One region of the Peribacillus sp. YIM B13481 genome, then DNA from elsewhere that is predicted to be linked to it. Evidence: riboswitches for the same ligand, from Rfam matches in the RefSeq annotation. Region 1 holds a riboswitch; each other region holds the start of a gene.
The links. Region 1 has a riboswitch for cyclic di-AMP ahead of ACFX4X_RS16905 (TrkH family potassium uptake protein). Riboswitches for the same ligand answer to the same signal wherever they lie in the genome.

Region 1 (4,676 bases):
TTACAGCAGGAATTGTTAAATGAACTTCAAACTCGAATTACTGCCATTTTGCCGAAAGAGGCTTTTTTGGCCCTCCATCAACAACAACTTTACCCGCCTTTCGTAGCAATTTTTCAATTCATCAGTGAACATGCGCACGCATTAAGGGCCATTCTTGGAGATAAGGGAGATCCTTCTTTTGCAAAAAAAATAAAGCTTGTGTTCGGTGAAGTACTATTGGAGCGTTTGATCAGCCAGCATCCAGCAGCTAAAGATGAAGCATTCCGCATGTATATGCACGCCTTCATGACATCTGCGATTTTAGGCGTTATACAGGAGTGGCTGGAGAATTGCGAAGAGCAAACGGCGGAAGAAATGGCGAAAATTCATTTTCAAATCCTGAACTTCATCAGCCAATTACGGACATTCATTCAATGAATTTTTATAAAGGCATGTTCCATTTACATGCCTTTAGGATAATAAAATGGGATAATCCCCCTTTAAACTTACATCTTTTCCCCCGCTTTGACCTCTCCCCTTCCAACCTGATAATACCTGCTCTTCGAGGCCTTCATACTAAGCATGGACAATAAAATGGATATAGCAAACATGATCATTGAACCTGAAATCACCACGAACCGAATCGAAATGAAATGAACTGAAACACCAACAATTGCGGTAGTGATGATGATCAATAAAGCTTCTAACAAGCCAAAAACACTTCCGACCCTGCCCATGATTTCCACGGGAATATTATTTTGATAAAAGGTTTGAAAGCCTGTGTTGGCAAACGCCAATGAGAGGGCAATGATGAAAAAACCGATGGCGGCCATTGAAAAGGAATTCGAAAAGGCATAGGCCATATAACCTATCGAGACAAACAAAGATCCAAGACCAATCACTTTACTGATGAATACGGCATTGACTATAGCACCCGCAATGATACCTGCTCCGGCGATGCTTACAAGGAATCCGTAATCGCTGTCCGACAAAAGGAGTATGGCCTTGGCAAACGCTGCTTCTTGGGAATCGATGGCCGTTTCCATCACCACCATGCAGCTGAATAAGAAATAAATAAGCATAATTTTCAAAACAAAAAACTCATTCAAAATTAAATGAGTTTGAAAGCAAAACAAGATAGGAATTTTTCGCTCAGCGTTCCCGAATAAGACACAGGAATGACATAATTGAATACCGTTAAATGAATGTTTGGATTCAGTTGATTTACTTTAGGGAAAACAATTTTAAAAACGGATTCTTTTTCTTATCCGTTATCCTTAACTCATTCATTATGATTTGGTCCTCATGATCGGCTATCCATTTCCTTAGTGCATCTTTATCCTGGCATTGTGTTAAATATGTCTGGCCACCCTTGCCTGTAGCGTTAATAACATATCTATTGAACGTCTTCTCCATAATTGCCCGCCTTTTTTATAAAATGTCTGAAACCTTTAAATACGAATGCAATGACTTTTTCTTTATGCTTTTCAAAAGAAAAATAATTTATATATATTAATAACATTGATTGGCAATGACCTGTTCAGCTAGAAAGTGTTGAATCAAGTACACCGAAACTGTTATCATAATCGGATTAATCGAACCTATCATAATGTGCTAACTAATATTTGTCAATACGTTTTATCAATGTAAATAAAACGTAAATTTTCAGTTTTATTAAAGAAATATTTTTTTACAATTTAGGGGTTTACAACTGCTAAATGTTGGGAGTAGAATACGTTTATCAATTTAATACATTTCGGCCAAAACTCAAAGGAATTGAGTACGGAGGACCCAATCATTTGGGGTTAATTCTGCCATGCAGAAGGGATGAGATCAGCTCTTTCGCCATCCTACCCGCCAGCTAACTTCGTCGGCTAAAGCGAAGGAGGTCATAAGACCGCCTATTTCGGGAGCTTTTTTTTGCACGCTTTTTGTGACAAAATAGCTGTTCGATGATTACGCAGGTCTTTTTATTATGCTAAAAAAGGATTTGATAAAAGGATTGATGGTTAAGATATTCATACAGTTTTACACATGTCATTTTTAGGTAGGGATGATCAATTGATAAAAGCAAAAAATTTATTGGATCCGCCAAAAATCCTTGTACTCGGCTTTGCCACCCTGATACTTATTGGGGCCTATTTGCTGACCCTGCCGATTTCCACTGAAAATGGGAACGGCCTTGCTTTTCTGGATGCTTTATTCACCTCAACCTCCGCTACATGTGTAACAGGACTAGTCGTAGTGGATACGGGAACGACCTTCACCACTTTTGGTGAATTGGTCATCTTAACACTGATTCAGATAGGCGGCTTAGGATTCATGTCATTTGCGACGTTTTTCTTTTTCCTTTTAGGCAAAAGGATTTCTTTAAAAGGCAGGTTACTCTTGCAGGAGTCCTTAAATAATCTTTCCATGGCAGGTATAGTCAAGTTAGTAAAACGGCTTTTAATTTTCACGGCCATCATTGAAGGCTTGGGTGCCCTTATCTTATCGATTCGCTTTTCTTTTGACATGCCAATCGGCAAAGCGATCTATTACGGGGTTTTTCATTCCATATCGAATTTCAATAATGCCGGTTTTGATTTAATGGGAGAATTCAAGAGTTTGACCCCTTATGTATCGGATCCATTCGTAACCCTTACGGTCGCCTTCCTGATCACGTTTGGCGGAATAGGTTTTATCGTGATGAATGAACTATACGAATATCGTGATACCCATCGTTTATCTTTACATACGAAGGTTGTTCTGATGACTAGCCTGACACTTACAATCGCCGGCGCAATTTTAATCTTTTTATTCGAGTTCGGTAATGCCAAGACATTGCAGCCTTTATCTTTCATGGGTAAAACGTTATCGTCTCTATTTCAATCGGTTTCACCAAGGACGGCCGGCTCCAATACGCTGAATATCCCTGATTTGACTCAACCCACAATACTGCTCATCATTTTCTTGATGTTCGTTGGGGCTTCACCCGGATCGACTGGCGGCGGGATTAAAACAACCACATTTGCGACGCTTATCGGAACGGTCTGGTCACAGATTAAAGGAAAGGGTGATGTGGTATTATTCCGGCACCGCATTGTGAGTGAAACGATCTTTAAAGCATTATCCGTTACATTCATTGGCGTATTCATGGTTTCAATCATCTCCATTCTGCTGACCATCACTGAAAGCGGAAGTGACTTCTTGATGATTTTATTTGAAGCCACTTCAGCATTTGCCACCGTGGGACTTTCAATGGGTTTGACCCCCGAATTATCACCGGTTGGCCGGATGCTCATCATTTTCACAATGTTTGCAGGCCGTGTGGGTCCTTTGACTTTGGCCTTTGCCATCGCTATGAGGCGCAAACCAGATCCGTTCCGACGTCCAAAAGGGAAAATCATGATTGGTTAAACATAAATGAAGGAGTGTAAAAGATGGGAAAAAGACAATATGCCGTGATTGGTTTAGGCAGATTCGGAACCAGTGTGGCCCATAGATTATATTCGGCTGGCCAAGAGGTATTGGGTATTGATATCAGCGGGGAAAGAGTCGAGAATGCGGAACTGAGCGTTACCCATGCAGTCATTGCGGATACGACTGAAGAAGAGACATTGAAATCCATTGGAATCCGCAACTTCGATTGTGTCATCGTAGCCATCGGAATTGATATGCAATCAAGCATTTTAACTACCTTGCTTTTAAAAGAGCTTGGGGTCAAAAAGGTGATTGCCAAGGCCCTTAATAAAAATCACGGTCAGGTGCTCAAAAAAGTTGGTGCCGACTGGGTCATCTATCCTGAGAGGGATATGGGGGAACGGGTCGCGAACCAGCTTCTGTCCCCTAACATGCTGAACTATATTGAACTCTCTAAAGAATACAATATCGAGGAAATCATAGTCCCCATGAGCATGAAGGGAAAAAGCCTCAGGGAGCTGGATTTACGCGCAAAATATAATATCAGCGTCATTGCCATCGTGAGTAATGGGGAAATTATCATAGCACCATCACCCGATCAGGATATCCATGAAAAAGATATGCTTTTAGTAGTTGGCAATAAAGAAGATCTAGCCGTCTTTGCAAATATTGAATAATGGATCCCCTTCTCGTTTCCGGTTCTGGCTGTATGAAGATGAACTAAAATCAGCCGATTAAGAATGATTCATCATAGGACTTCGTGTCATATATATCGATTCCTATAAATTCCCTGCAGTCAGGATCTGAAAAGAGAAACACTATTTTCTTGGCATCAGGATGAGTAACTGACCGTTTTACAAGTACATCATTCAATCTTAAGGAATAATAGCTTTCACCATCAGCTGTAATTCCTATTGTGAATGTAGGCATCTCATCAGCCAGACCTTTAATTTTCAAGGCTGTTTTACCTTCCAATTCAATTCCTATGATTGGAATGCCTTTGCCGAAATCCAGAATGATATCCTCGTTAAGCGGGAGCTCGTCCGTTTTTGTAATGGTGTGCTTCAATGGTTCGGCTAAATAGATATAGCCCATACCCGCATCATCATCAAATGTCATATGCCTTTCCATAGTTCCACCTCCCTTTTCTGTAGCGGTTTCATTTTTATGTTTACCCATTCAAGAAGGCCGCTTTATGGCGGTCTTCTTGAATGGATTTTATACTTTTTTCACTAAAACGAACATTCCCCTGCCATGAATACGTATGTATTATTTAATGGTATTGATGGCTTGGG
Region 2 (4,676 bases), on a different contig from region 1:
AGCGATTAGTGCAATCATAGAAAAGTAACGGCCAAACAGCATGACTAAGCCGGTGGATAGATTCCAAAATGGAGTGTTATCCCCTAAACCTTCAAATCCGGAGCCATTATTAGCTGCTGAAGAGGTAAACTCATAAACAACCTGCGAAATTCCATGAAAACCCGGATTAGAAATAGCCGAAGTGCCCATTTGTGTAGCTAAAGCTATGGCCGACGGAACTAAGATGATTAATGGATGTAAAAGGATGGCAATCGCTATTAGTTTCATTTCCCTACCTTCAATTTTCTTACCTAAAAACTCCGGCGTTCGTCCAACCATCAACCCGGCAATGAATACAGCCATTATTGCGTACATAAGAATATTGACCGTCCCTACTCCATCACCGCCAAACACACAGTTCAACATCATTTCTGCCAATGGCACTAATCCTCCAAGTGGAGTAAGCGTATCATGCATATTATTGACTGTACCTGTAGTAGCTGCTGTCGTAACGGCTGTAAAAAGGGCACTCTGTGCGATTCCAAACCGCACCTCCTTCCCTTCCATACTTCCATTCTCTTGAGAAATCCCTATTCTCTCTAATGCTGGATTTCCATTTTGTTCGCTGAAATACGTAACACCTAAGAACACAAGGAACATTAATCCCATTGCTAAAAAAAGAATCCAACCTAATTTCTTGTTTTTTGCCATATATCCAAACGTTAATGGAAGGGCAACAGGTATCAGAAACATTGATAAAATCTCTAATATATTGGTGAAACCATTAGGATTCTCAAAGGGATGTGCCGAGTTGACACCAAAAAATCCACCGCCATTTGTCCCTAAATGTTTAATAGACTCTAACGCAGCTACTGGCCCACGTGCAATATTCTGCTTCGCACCTTCCAATGTAGTTGCAATGGCCGTAGGATCAAGGGTTTGCGGAACCCCTTGAGATACTAGGACAAGACCGATTAAGATAGATAACGGCAGTAGTACCCGGGTGATGGAACGAATTAAATCCACATAAAAATTCCCCATACTGAACTGCCCGGTCAGGCCTCTGAAAAAAGCCATACATAACGAAAGACCGGTAGCTGGTGTCGTGAACATCAAAAATATGATGACGACCATTTGCGATAAATAAGAAAGTCCCGATTCCCCGCTGTAGTGCTGTAAATTGGTATTGGTAAGGAAGCTTACAGCAGTATTGAATGCCAATAATGGATCCATGTTGTCTATCTTACTTGGGTTACCCGGTAAAATTCCTTGAAATCGAATGATCATGTACGAAATAATAAACATGACTAAATTACTCAATAGTAGTGCCTTTACATATTGCTTCCAGTTCATATCACCGGTATTAATACCAGATAATTTATAAATGCCCCTTTCTAACCATCCAAACATCCGATCTTGTTTTGTTGTTTCAAGGGAATAAACATTAGCTAAATATTTCGCCAGTGGTATTGCCAGGATAATGACGAGTGCCAATACCAGACCGATTTGTAAAAAATCCATTTGCATTTCCTCCGTTTTGTAGCTATTAATATTTTTCCGGGTAAATTAAAGCATGAATTAAATACAACGAAAGTGCTCCAACAATAAATAATAAAAACATCGTTTCTACTCTCCTTTTTCTTCTATAACTTTGTTACAAAAATGGATAAATCCAAAAAATGTTAAGAATGAAAAAGCTGTAAGTGAAACTGATATAAGATCCATTGACGTCTCTCCTTCCAAACTATAAAAATTTCAAACTAAAATGTACTCACCCCCTTTGAGTTTCTTAAAGAAACTAGGTTCCACTTGTTAGCAGCCAGTTATAGCTGTAACATTCTGGTTTACTGAAGATGACAAAATCAGCTCCCATTTTTTATATAGACTAGAATATTGATGATCATGAGTGACAACAAAAAACCTATAAGATTTGAACTCTGAAAATATTTTCACAAGATTAATTCCATCAAACAGAGAATTAGGGAATAGATAAACACAGTTATCCTGCTCTGATTTATGAACCATTTTTCCATCACATTCCTTCAGGTTTCTTGTAGGCTTAAACCATTCTTCATCATAGTCTACAGTTTCTACATTACTTGTATCCGTGTGGGTGGCCCCTATACTTTCCTTTACAGATATAAATAATTTTCCTTTTCCAACAAGCAGCACTTTTCCCATACAATCCACCCCATTAGTACTTTCTCTTATTAATTTTCAATCTGCATTCTTTCTGGGGAAGAGAAGCCTGCCAGTTGATAACATAAAAAAATAGACCAATGCTTACTCTTTCCCCATGTATGCAGCCATGCAGTAGCTATCCATATCCCCGCGTTAATAAATACGATTCACGCATCGGTTATTGGATTAATTGCAAAGCAAACATATAAAATTGGAGAAAAAGTACTCATTGGTCTACTTATCACCCAGCAAGCTTTACAGCTCTCTGTGCGATCTGTCTTCCAAGACACCTTTTCGTTTATAGGCATAATAAAAAGACCTACGGAAATGACAGGTTGCTATCTTGCTACAAACATAACAAAAAAAGCCTCCTGAATTAAGGTGGTCTTATGACCTCCTTCGCTTTAGCCGACGAAGTTAGCTGACGGGTAGGATGGCGAAAGAGTATCTCATCCCTTCTGCAAATGCAGAATTAACCCCAAAAATAGTGGGTCCTCCGTTCTCAATTTCTTGAGATTTGGCCGATATCAAATTGTTATTTATGTGGATTATTCTACGCTCATCATTAAATGTTTGTAAACCTCATAAAATCACGATATTAATTCAAAATCGACCAAATAAAGTCATTTTAGTCCGAATAAGTCATCAAAAGCTAACTTTACTTAATAATTCTAGTGATTACATTTTTTTATAGGTTTGTAAACTTACATTGACAATAACTAAGGTTGGGCATTATGATAAATCCCATAAATTCCCGAGATAAAATGGAGGCATTATGTTAAATCCAAAAAAGAAACTTGAAGCAGAAATAAGTGCAGCATTTATTAAGTTCCAGCGTGATCTGATAGGCAGAGGACCACAGGAAGCAAAAACATATATAATTAATGACATGTTGATTACTCGTTTTAAAGGGGTCCTGACTGTGGAAGAAAAGCATCTTGTCAGTCACAATTCCGGCAAAAAACTTGTAAAAAAAATGCGCTCGCTTCTTCGTGAAATGTACACTAAGGATTACGAAAAAATAGTTGAAGATCATACTGGATGTAAAGTTCTTTCTTCCCATAGTGATATTAGCACTAAAACAGGTGAAAGAATTGAAGTTTTTATACTGGATAAAGATTTAGAGAGGTAATTAGAAACCATCAAATAATACTGTTTAAGTTACATGAATTATCATTTTTATAAAATTTATATATATATTTTAGGTTAGAAGGCTCGCATGTTGTAAGTCGCAACAGATCGCCAACAGCTTCATAGTGCTTTCTAATTCGATGAAAGGTTAAAATAATGATAGGTAGAAATACCAATACCTACAAAACCTGTGGAATTTAGTAAAAAAAGAACATCATTGTGATGATAAAGTTAATTAACCCGCCAATTGAATTAATAATTAGTTTTGGAATCCAACCTTTAGGTTTTTCTCTAACCCATTTAAGCATCATTCCTGTTTGGGATAAGGGAAAAGGGATAAATACTCCAACAGCGTAAAAAGGTATCAGATGATCTGTTTCTCCTTTGAACACAATGATTAAGAGCTAGCATCTTCTTTTAAAGCTTTAAGGATTTTCTCTATTGTTCGTACAACTTATCCAATTTTGTGGTCCTACTGGTGACTATGTTTGTTTAGCAGTTTCAAAATAAACAGGACATTTGTCGGAAGGGGAATATAAAATCTGAGGGGAACTAGTAAGGTGTATTGAAAATAAAAAAGAGGGAGATGGCGCTTTGAAGAAATTACTTACCTGTTTGATAGTATTAGCAATAGTCCTGGGGATATCTTTTTCCACTGCTTCAGCATCTGCCGGAGGATTTCACCACCCGCAAAGCTGGGATAAAAACTCGATTTTGCGGAAGGACACTCATGGGGTGGAAGTCAAAAATATGCAGTATATCCTCAATGTCATGGGTTTTTATACTGATTCAGCAGTGGTTGACGTTGATGGGATTTTTGGGCCGAAAACCGAAGCGGGTGTAAAGAAATATCAAAAAGAAAACCATCTGATAGTGGATGGTGTGGTTGGCCCCAAGACGTGGACCAGTTTCTCGCAATATATTAAAAAGAATGGCGAGAACACCTATGGAGCAGGCGGGTACATGGGTCTCAGAATCAAATGGAAGTACGACGATTCTTCTTATACATCAGGCTCAAAAGCCTATATTTACGGTAATGGAGATACATTAAGTGACCAATATCGCCTGTATGCGAATTAAAAACTCAGGTAGGAGGCCCTTATTAGTTAAATGAGGCTAAAAGATAGGTCCTCCGCTTCTAAGCGATGTCAATGAAGGAGAGAGGGATAATTCTTTTAAAATTCTCCTTTCTATTAGTTTCAGGTTAATTGTAAAAAGCCGATGATTCCTACGAAAGAATCATCGGCTCTATTCATTCAGAACTATGCGCTTTCCTCCAACCTAATTTGAAGGAAATAAGATTAACCTTTACTTAAGACAAGAGATCATAAGGTTAATGAAGCAATTTTTCACAAAAGGGAAGCCCCTTCTTCTCATTCTGAAGA
Region 3 (4,676 bases), on a different contig from region 1:
TGTGCCAGCCTTTTTTAGGAATAAATTGTGGAATGACAACCGTTACCCGATAATTCCCTTCCCTTGCTTTATGCTCTACAGTATCAACAAATTTGGTAAGTGGGTTGATGATACTTCTGTAATGAGAGTGCAGTGTCACCAGTCTTACATCAGGTTGCCATTTCTTCCATTGTTCTTCAAACTTCTTCTCGTCTTCTCTTTCAAATGCAACATACACAGCAATAATTTGTTCAGGAGAAAGAGATTTAGCATAATTTAAGGTATTCTCTACAACATGAGTCATGCCAGCAACAGGCACTATCATAACATTACCGTCAATGGTCACAGATGGTTCACAAGTTGTAAGCCTAAGTTGGTCTCCAACAGCTTCATAATGCTTTTTAATTCGATGGAAGAGAAGGACAATGATAGGTAGAAAAATTAGGATTGACCAAACCTGTGAGAATTTTGTTAAAAAGAACATCATTGTGACCGTGAAACTAATAACAGCACCAATCGTATTAACTATTAGTTTTGGAAGCCACCCCTGAGGCTTCTCACGAATCCATTTAGCCATCATTCCTGTTTGGGACAATGTAAATGGAATAAAAACTCCAACTGCATAAAGTGGGATTAGATGCTCTGTTTCTGCCTGAAAAGCAACAATTAAAAGTATTGAAGCAATACCAAGGATGATGATGCCATTTGAATATCCTAATCGGTCCCCTCTAACTAGAAACATCCTTGGAATAAACTTATCCTTTGCAAGATTCACTGCCAACAACGGGAAAGCCGAATAACCAGTGTTCGCAGCAAGGATTAATATCAATGCTGTAGTTCCTTGAATAAAGAAGTACATGAAATTCCGTCCGAAAGTTTCTTCGGCAATTTGGGAAACAACGGTTACCTCTCCACTTGGAGAAATGCCATAATAATAGGCTAAAAATACGATTCCTGAAAACAGTATGGCAAGCAAGGTTCCCATTGCCATTAATGTTTTAGCCGCATTATTTGGAGCTGGGTCTTTAAAGTTAGGAATAGCATTCGATATGGCTTCAACCCCTGTTAAAGCCGAACTTCCTGAAGCAAACGCCCTTAAAAGAATAAACAAACTGATTCCCGCCACAGGTGTACCTATTGGGGTGTGTAATTCAGGAGAAACTCCTCCAGTTAGAATATTATAAATACCCACACCAATTAATATAAACAACGCAAAAACGAATAAGTAAACGGGGTAGGCTAAAATTGAAGCAGACTCCGTTACTCCTCTTAAATTCAAAATTGTAATAAGAATTACAAATACAATGGCAATTACCACATTATAGTTATGTAAAGTGGGAAAGGCAGATGTTAAAGCATCGGTCCCAGCAGACACACTTACAGCAACAGTTAGTATGTAGTCTACCAATAGGGATCCTCCAGCTATTAAGCCTGAATTTACACCTAAATTGCTCTTTGAAACCACATACGCTCCACCGCCATGAGGATAAGCAAAGATGATTTGCCTATAAGACAATATGAGAGCTGTTAAAAGAATTAATACACCAACTGCGATAGGAATTGAATACCAAAATGCTGCTGCACCTAACGTAATCAATACTATCAAAATTTGTTCAGGACCATATGCCACTGATGATAGAGCATCAGAAGAAAGGATTGCTAATGCTTTCGTTTTGTTAAGTTTCTGTTCTCCTAATTCATTGGATTTCAAAGGTCGTCCAATTAAAAGCCTTTTTATGAATGGAATCATTAATCACGCACCGCCTAATATATCTATTGGTTAATTTTTACCCTTATCAATAGTAATTACTCAAAAAAGAAATAATTTTACATGCATAAAAAAGTGCCTACAAGTCATATTTAATAGACCTGTAGGCACATCACTTTTCGTGTGTCACAAGTTCCACCTTCCTTCTCATTTAACGCTTACGAGGTTAGCTGTCGGATTCGGACCTTTGAGTAGCCCTACCTTGAAAGGATTCACCCCTTGGGTTAAGTAACAACCCACAAAAATGGTTCCCCCGTACCTAATGGTTTCAGCGATTTAGAAATTTGAACTGTGATTATAATACTCCTGTGTTCAGAGAATGTAAATGAATTTTATGTAAAAGATTAAAACCGAGGATAACGGAAATGTTAGTAGTACATATTAGTTCATGCTTTAGTATTTTTGATTTCTAACACGAAAGGAGGATTTACATGTTCAAAGATAATAGTCCCTTTTTATCTGATGAATTTTTAGATGAGTTAGCTAAAGACATTAACCAGCAATATGGAGGTCCCACAAAAGAACAAATTGCAGAACCCATAAACAATGATTAGAATATAAGTCCACAAGAAAGTACCTTTAGATATTGAACTCATACCATTGTGTATGTCCTCACTTTTTCATTAAACTGCCCCGTTAGCCATTCATGAAGCGCAAAAATCAGCGCTTCACCACAGAGAATGAAAATTGGTCTCTATGTCGATAATGTTTTAATGGCTGGCGAAGAAGGTCTTTGAACTATGGTACCTTTGAGCCCATCCGTTAGTCTGACTCCGATGACCACGGTGTACCACCGACTGTCGCGCCCTTTATGGGTAGCACTCATGGGAGATTAATCCTTTTTTGGTCGTCGCGCTAGCCTCTACTTAATTTGCTATAATTGGAGGTTTTTGTTTAACGATTTACCAAACTCAATCAGATCACTCATAAGGCTCAGCCTTTTTTTTAAAAGCGTTTTTACTGGGTCTATTTTATTGTGGTTTTTTCTGGATTTTGTGCTTTTTTAATTTTCATGGGAGTTCGATTCACTTATTTCTAGTATATTCTGGAGTATCACAGAGTGGACATTCCTCATATTGCTTTTCCTTTGCTAGAATAAAGTAAATCCCAAGAATAAAAGTAATTATTAAAATGACACAAATTACCCAAAACATCAAAGGATATTGATAATGTACTGTTACTGTTGTAACTCCTGAATTCATATCTGTTGTTGTTATTGTATTCTTAACAGGGTCATAAAGCATGTCTACTATTAAGTATGTTAGTAAAGATGAAAGAGTAAGAAAAATTCCTATCGCACGTTTCATCATTTTCACCTCCTAAAACCGTTAAACTGTATACAGTTTAACGTAAAAACAAAATCCTTCTTCAACTCCCTCAGTTTATACGACTTTCTCACCAATACTCGCTGAATCGCAGGATTTCATCACCCTTGAATTTAAGTTCACGGTAAAATCATATACATAATGAGCAGCTTCCGGAACATGTAAACGTGGGCTAATCGTTTCCAGACGGTGAATTGGGCGAATTAAAAAAATTATTAAAAATGGAAAAATGAAGTCTAACACCCAAGGACATCTTATAGTAAAATTAGCTATGAAATTAGGGTCCTACAAAATATATTTAGTACTAGAAACAATGGGGGATAATATAATTGAATATGATAAGAGGCGAGTGGAAAAATATTTTCAGCCATCGCAAAACTGGGTTAACATTGATAGTCATTCTTTTTGTACCGTTGCTCTATAGCAGCATTTTTCTATCCGCTTTTAGAAATCCTTATTCTAAAACTGGAGATCTTCCAATTGCAGTAGTAAATGAAGATCTGGGATCAAAATTTTCTGGGCAGAATTTACAGTTAGGAAAAGATTTGGTTCATGATTTGAAACAGAATCACTCGTTTAAATGGAAATTTACCAATAGTAAAGAAGCGTTTAAAGGATTAAAAAATGAAGATTTTTACATGGTAGTCGAAATTCCAAATGATTTCTCTAAAAATGGAGCTACCTTGTTAGATAAACATCCTAGTAAAATGGGCCTGAGATATTACACAAATCCGGGGAAAAACTATACTGCATCAAAGATAGCAACCTCTGGAATTAGTAAAATCAATGAGAAAATATCAAATTCTATCACAAAACAATATGCAGTCACATTATTTAATAGTTTAAATGAAGTAGGCGAGCATTTACAAAAAGCAGCTGAAGGAGCGAATAAAATAGACCAGGCTGCCAACAAAATTACAAATTCCTCCAAAACACTACAAGACCATTTGCAGAGTTTAGCTGCTGGTACCGTCTTATTTAAAGATGGTACACAAAGTTTACGCAATGGAACTCAACAATTTCAAACGGAAATTGGTCAATTGTCTAACGGGGTTCAAACACTTAATAGTGGTATGGATAATTTAGAAAATGGCTTGGGTGTCCTTAACAAAACTGGTGAAAATCTCGCCAAAGGTTCTAAACAATTAGAACAAGGAGCTAATGATCTTAAAAGAAACCTACAGCAGGCACACCAAGGTACAATTGAAATTCAAGACAAAGTTGACCCACTATTAATCGCGTTGGGGGATATATATGAAAGACAGCCTGAAATGATTAGTCAACTGAACTCCTTACAACAAATCCTTCAAGGGCAGAACCAACTAGTTAAAGAACAAAAAAGGATTATCCTTAAAAGCAAAAGTCTTTCTGAGGAAGAAAAACAACAGTTGCTTTTGAATTTGGATACTTTCATGTCTCTTTCCACTGCAGATGATTTAAAACAAGAAATTACGGAATTCGAGTCTACGATGTTAACCGTTTCACAAAATTCACAGCAAGTGCAGAGTCAACTTGATCTGTTTGCAAAAGGACAACTATCGATGTATGAAGGCGCTAATAAATTGGCTGAAGGGCAACATACCCTTAGTTCAAATCTAGGGACA
Region 4 (4,676 bases), on a different contig from region 1:
ACGTTGTTACCTATTTGCCGATGAGCTTGGTAAGCATTATATGTTCAAAAAAGGCTCGAAGAAAGAGTTGGATAATTTGGAGATTAATGTAGATGCGTTTAAAGGATTAGGCGGCAAGTATATATTTTCTGCCGTACCAATCAACAACGCGAAGGAAAACGGGTTGGAACTGGATAGGATTTTCACAAAGAAAGGGACCGTTTGGAAAATTCATTTATACAGAGTCATTTGAAAAGGGGGGGATATTGTGAATTCACCGATAGTGACGATTGTTGTACCTTGTTATAACGAAGAAAGTGTTTTGCAGGATACCATTTCCCAGCTTTGTGGATTGGTGAGGGGTTTAGTCGAAGAAAATGTTGTGTCTGGTCAAAGTAAAATTCTATTGGTTGATGATGGAAGTAAAGATCAAACATGGAAGATCATATATAAGGAAACGATTAACAATGAATATGTTCGTGGACTAAAGCTTTCACGGAATGCAGGCCACCAAAATGCACTCCTTGCCGGATTGTTTACAGCCAAGGAAGCCTCGGATTGTGTGATTTCAATTGATGCAGATTTACAAGATGATATTCAAGTCATCCCTGAATTCATTCGGAAATTCACTGAAGGATGTGAAATTGTATATGGCGTCCGCCAAAAAAGGGACCTTGATTCATTTTTTAAACGAACATCTGCAACTGGCTTTTATAAAATGATGAACAAAATGGGGGTCAACCTTGTCTATAATCATGCAGATTTCCGGCTAATGAGCAAAAGGGCGATCGTGGAGTTGGAACGATTTGAAGAAACGAATCTTTTTTTACGGGGAATCGTCCCGCTTATTGGGTTTAAGACGGACTCTGTTTATTATGACCGCAAAGAAAGATTGGCAGGGGAAACGAAATATCCATTTAAGAAGATGGTTGCTTTTGCTCTTGATGGCATTACTTCCTTTTCAGTAACACCGATCCGGCTTGTATTATGGCTAGGATGTCTTTCCTTTTTCATTAGCTTACTTTTTGGGTCATACTTTTTATGGTTAAAGTTTTTTGGGCAGACCGAAACTGGTTGGACCTCATTAATTACCTCCATCTGGTTGATCGGCGGACTCCAGTTGATTGCTGTCGGCTTGATTGGGGAATATATCGGTAAAATCTATAATGAATCCAAACGCCGGCCTAAATATATTGTGGATCTGGATTTATTTAATCCGCTCGATTTAAATAAACGGGAGCAACTAGATAATGAACGGACAAGTATTGAAAAACTATCTAAAACACACTAACTCCTTTATCCGCTTTTTATTGGTTGGAATGGTCAATACAGGGGTTGGACTTTCCATCATGCTTTTTCTCATGAATGTTCTTGAATTATCTTACTGGATCTCTACCTTTTTCGGCAATGGTATGGGAGCAGTAACGAGTTTTCTGTTGAACAGGACTTTTACTTTTAGAAGCGATATAGATTGGCGGAGAGGGGTTGCCCGTTTCTTTTGCGTCATCCTGATTTGTTATTCCGCGGCTTATTCTTTAGGACAAGCCATTGCAGGATCCTTGGAAGCATCCGTTCATTTTTCCATTCAGCAAAATGTGGCTGTACTTATCGGAACAATCTTTTATACAGTACTGAACTATATTGGCCAGAAATACTTTGTCTTTAAAAAAAGCAATTTGGGAACAATTCAAGAAGGAAGGAACTGATTAGAATCAAAGAATGCCCCTTTGGATGGAAATCAAAGTGGATTTCAAGAAGCGAATTTTTGATTTTCAGCGTGGAGTTTATATATTGCAAACCTATCCAAGCGGGGGCAGATCCTTTTAATAAGAAAGGTGAACCGTTAATAAATTAGAGATTTAAACAGTTTCGTAATTCGGTAATTTTCCCTTTTAAGGACCCACCGTTTTTGTTCTTTCATTTCTTAAAAATTGATTGGGAAGTTTCTCTTTTTTAACAAGTTATTCACCTTTTTCCTACCTTCGAATCATGCACTTGGATGACTTATGTTATATACGTCAGAACAAAGCCTCACTTAAAATAAATTATTATTTTACTGTGCAAAATTTTCATTTACTTTTCCATTTCACGGGAGTATGATAATCAACAGTTTCGTATTTCTAAATCGCTTAAACCTTATGGTACGGGGGGTCCGGTATGGGATTATTTTAACAATCCAAGGGGTGAATCCTTTCAAGGTAGGGCTACTCTTAGGTCCGAATCCGACAGCTAACCTCGTAAGCGTTATATGAGAGGGAAGGTGGAGCTTGTTAGACAAAAAAGTGGATGTCTACAGGTCTATTTAGTTATGACTTGTGGGCATTTTTCCATTTTTTTTGTTTTTTCTATAGCTGGGTAACATAAACTTATAACTTAAAAATGGTGGTGAATTCTTGATGTTATCTTCTATAAAGAGGTTTTTGATCGGGAGACCTTTAAAATCAAATGCACTAGGTGATCAAAAGCTTAACAAAACCAAGGCTTTGGCGATATTATCTTCTGATGCTTTGTCTTCGGTTGCTTATGGACCGGAGCAAATATTAATCGTTCTGATCACGGTCGGTGCTGCGGCATTCTGGTATTCCATACCCATCGCCATCGGAGTATTGTTACTGTTGGCTGCATTGATCTTGTCCTATAGACAAATCATTTTTGCTTATCCTCATGGCGGGGGAGCCTATGTGGTTTCAAAAAACAATTTAGGTATCAATCCAGGGTTGATAGCTGGAGGATCCTTATTGGTCGATTATATTTTAACTGTAGCTGTAAGTGTTTCTGCAGGTACGGATGCTATCACGTCCGCCTTTCCCGGCCTTCATGCATATAATGTAGGCATAGCCATCGTTTTTGTATTTCTGCTTACCATCCTTAATCTAAGAGGGGTTACGGAGTCGGCCTCTGTTTTGGCCTATCCGGTGTATCTATTCGTTTTAGCATTGTTCATCTTGATTGGTGTAGGAATTTACAAAATCCTGACAGGAGGAGTCTCACCGGAATTACACGCGCCAATCGGGACTCCAGTAGCGGGCATCAGTTTATTCATACTGCTAAGAGCATTTGCATCAGGAAGTTCCGCATTGACAGGAGTCGAAGCGATTTCCAATGCGATTCCGAACTTTAAAGACCCAGCTCCGAATAATGCTGCAAAAACTTTAATAGCTATGGGTTCCTTACTGGCTGTATTATTTACGGGAATCGTATTCTTAGCCTACTATTTAAGCATTGTTCCTAGCGCAGAGGTAACGGTCGTCTCGCAGATTGCTGAAGAGATCTTTGGTCGGAATTTCATGTATTTCTTCATTCAAGGTACGACTGCATTGATCTTGATTCTTGCTGCCAATACTGGCTATTCCGCTTTCCCCTTGCTTGCGGTGAATCTTGCAAAAGATAAATTCATACCAAGGGCGTTTACGATTAGAGGGGACCGATTAGGATATTCCAATGGAATTATCATACTAGGACTTGCATCCATCATCTTAATAGTCGCATTTGGGGGACATACAGAAAATCTTATTCCACTTTATGCGGTAGGGGTATTTATTCCATTTACGTTTTCCCAGACCGGGATGATTGTCAAATGGATACGCGAAAAGCCAAAAGGCTGGATCATGAAATTAACCATTAATTCAATTGGTGCCACTATTAGTTTTATCGTCACGATGATATTCTTTTTAACCAAATTTACTCAGGTTTGGCCTGTTTTGATTTTTTTACCTATCATCATTTTAATTTTTCATCGAATTAGGAAGCATTATGAAGCAGTCGGAGACCAGCTAAGGATTACAACTTGTGAGCCCATCTTGCCAATAGAAGGGAATATCATTATTGTGCCTGTGGCCGGTATAACTCATGTGGTTGAGAACTCTTTAAATTATGCTAAATCTCTATCAGCACATCAGGTCATTGCCGTTTATGTTGCTTTTGAAAGAGAAGATGAAAAGAAATTTGAAGAAAAGTGGAAAAAGTGGCAGCCAGATGTTAGACTCGTCACACTAAACTCTTATTACAGGAGTATCATACAGCCATTAACTAAATTCGTGGATACAGTTGAACATAAAGCGAGTGAATCCAACTATAAAGTTACGGTAATAATCCCGCAATTTATTCCGAAGAAAGGCTGGCACAATATTCTTCATAACCAATCAAGTTTACTGATTAAGGCCTACTTGCTTTATAGAAGAAATGTAGTTGTTGCGACAGTTCCCTATCATTTGAAGAAGTAAGTTCCATCATCTAAGAAAAGAAGCAAACCTACATATGGTTTGCTTTTTTATTGGGCTCTGTTCGTATATTATTTATAATCTCATAATTAAAAAGACAGCACTACGGCTGTCTTTTTTCAAACTAACGCCCCCGATATAATAAGATCATTCATTAATAACTCATTAAATTCACAATAACTATTATTGCTCAGTAAGGTGCAAGGATACTTCATCTTTCATAACATATAGGCTACTGGATTTTGCATTTGCTAACTAGAGTATTTCACCATAATCATATTGGTGTTAGCCTGGGTAAATGCATGGTCATGATGTTAAGCATAACGGCAAGTTTAATGCTGCCATTCCTGTTGCCCGGCAAGCTGCGGTTTTACCGTTCTGGCCATCTCAATATGTGCAGTGGCAGCATCAATAGCGGAAGGCCATTCGGTTTAACAGCGGTTATGGAGTCTCTATCAACAACACTGATAGGAGCCA

Region 2: linked by a shared signal. The riboswitch ahead of ACFX4X_RS04645 (hypothetical protein) and the one ahead of ACFX4X_RS16905 (TrkH family potassium uptake protein) in region 1 are both predicted to bind cyclic di-AMP.
Region 3: linked by a shared signal. The riboswitch ahead of ACFX4X_RS24145 (APC family permease) and the one ahead of ACFX4X_RS16905 (TrkH family potassium uptake protein) in region 1 are both predicted to bind cyclic di-AMP.
Region 4: linked by a shared signal. The riboswitch ahead of ACFX4X_RS18025 (APC family permease) and the one ahead of ACFX4X_RS16905 (TrkH family potassium uptake protein) in region 1 are both predicted to bind cyclic di-AMP.

The regions. Positions count from the first base shown of each region.
Region 1 is NZ_JBHZPE010000031.1:16,605-21,280, reverse strand. Features, by position in the region: gene ACFX4X_RS16920 (TetR/AcrR family transcriptional regulator) at 1-417, shown strand, start outside; gene ACFX4X_RS16915 (MFS transporter) at 486-1,070, opposite strand; gene ACFX4X_RS16910 (hypothetical protein) at 1,204-1,395, opposite strand; cyclic di-AMP (ydaO/yuaA leader) riboswitch at 1,728-1,870, shown strand; gene ACFX4X_RS16905 (TrkH family potassium uptake protein) at 2,041-3,378, shown strand; gene ACFX4X_RS16900 (potassium channel family protein) at 3,402-4,058, shown strand; gene ACFX4X_RS16895 (DUF2283 domain-containing protein) at 4,108-4,512, opposite strand; gene ACFX4X_RS16890 (STAS domain-containing protein) at 4,651-4,676, opposite strand, start outside.
Region 2 is NZ_JBHZPE010000004.1:97,685-102,360, forward strand. Features, by position in the region: gene kdpA (potassium-transporting ATPase subunit KdpA) at 1-1,500, opposite strand, end outside; gene ACFX4X_RS04640 (potassium-transporting ATPase subunit F) at 1,526-1,600, opposite strand; gene ACFX4X_RS04645 (hypothetical protein) at 1,792-2,160, opposite strand; cyclic di-AMP (ydaO/yuaA leader) riboswitch at 2,552-2,693, opposite strand; gene ACFX4X_RS04650 (Na-translocating system protein MpsC family protein) at 2,936-3,292, shown strand; partial or broken gene ACFX4X_RS04655 (amino acid permease) at 3,372-3,695, opposite strand; gene ACFX4X_RS04660 (peptidoglycan-binding domain-containing protein) at 3,886-4,371, shown strand.
Region 3 is NZ_JBHZPE010000083.1:6,417-11,092, reverse strand. Features, by position in the region: gene ACFX4X_RS24145 (APC family permease) at 1-1,729, opposite strand, end outside; cyclic di-AMP (ydaO/yuaA leader) riboswitch at 1,887-2,031, opposite strand; gene ACFX4X_RS24140 (bacitracin ABC transporter ATP-binding protein) at 2,179-2,301, shown strand; gene ACFX4X_RS24135 (hypothetical protein) at 2,773-3,054, opposite strand; gene ACFX4X_RS24130 (YhgE/Pip family protein) at 3,408-4,676, shown strand, end outside.
Region 4 is NZ_JBHZPE010000035.1:37,369-42,044, forward strand. Features, by position in the region: gene ACFX4X_RS18010 (DUF6044 family protein) at 1-232, shown strand, start outside; gene ACFX4X_RS18015 (glycosyltransferase family 2 protein) at 248-1,270, shown strand; gene ACFX4X_RS18020 (GtrA family protein) at 1,230-1,685, shown strand; cyclic di-AMP (ydaO/yuaA leader) riboswitch at 2,096-2,239, shown strand; gene ACFX4X_RS18025 (APC family permease) at 2,376-4,202, shown strand; gene ACFX4X_RS18030 (hypothetical protein) at 4,448-4,676, shown strand, end outside.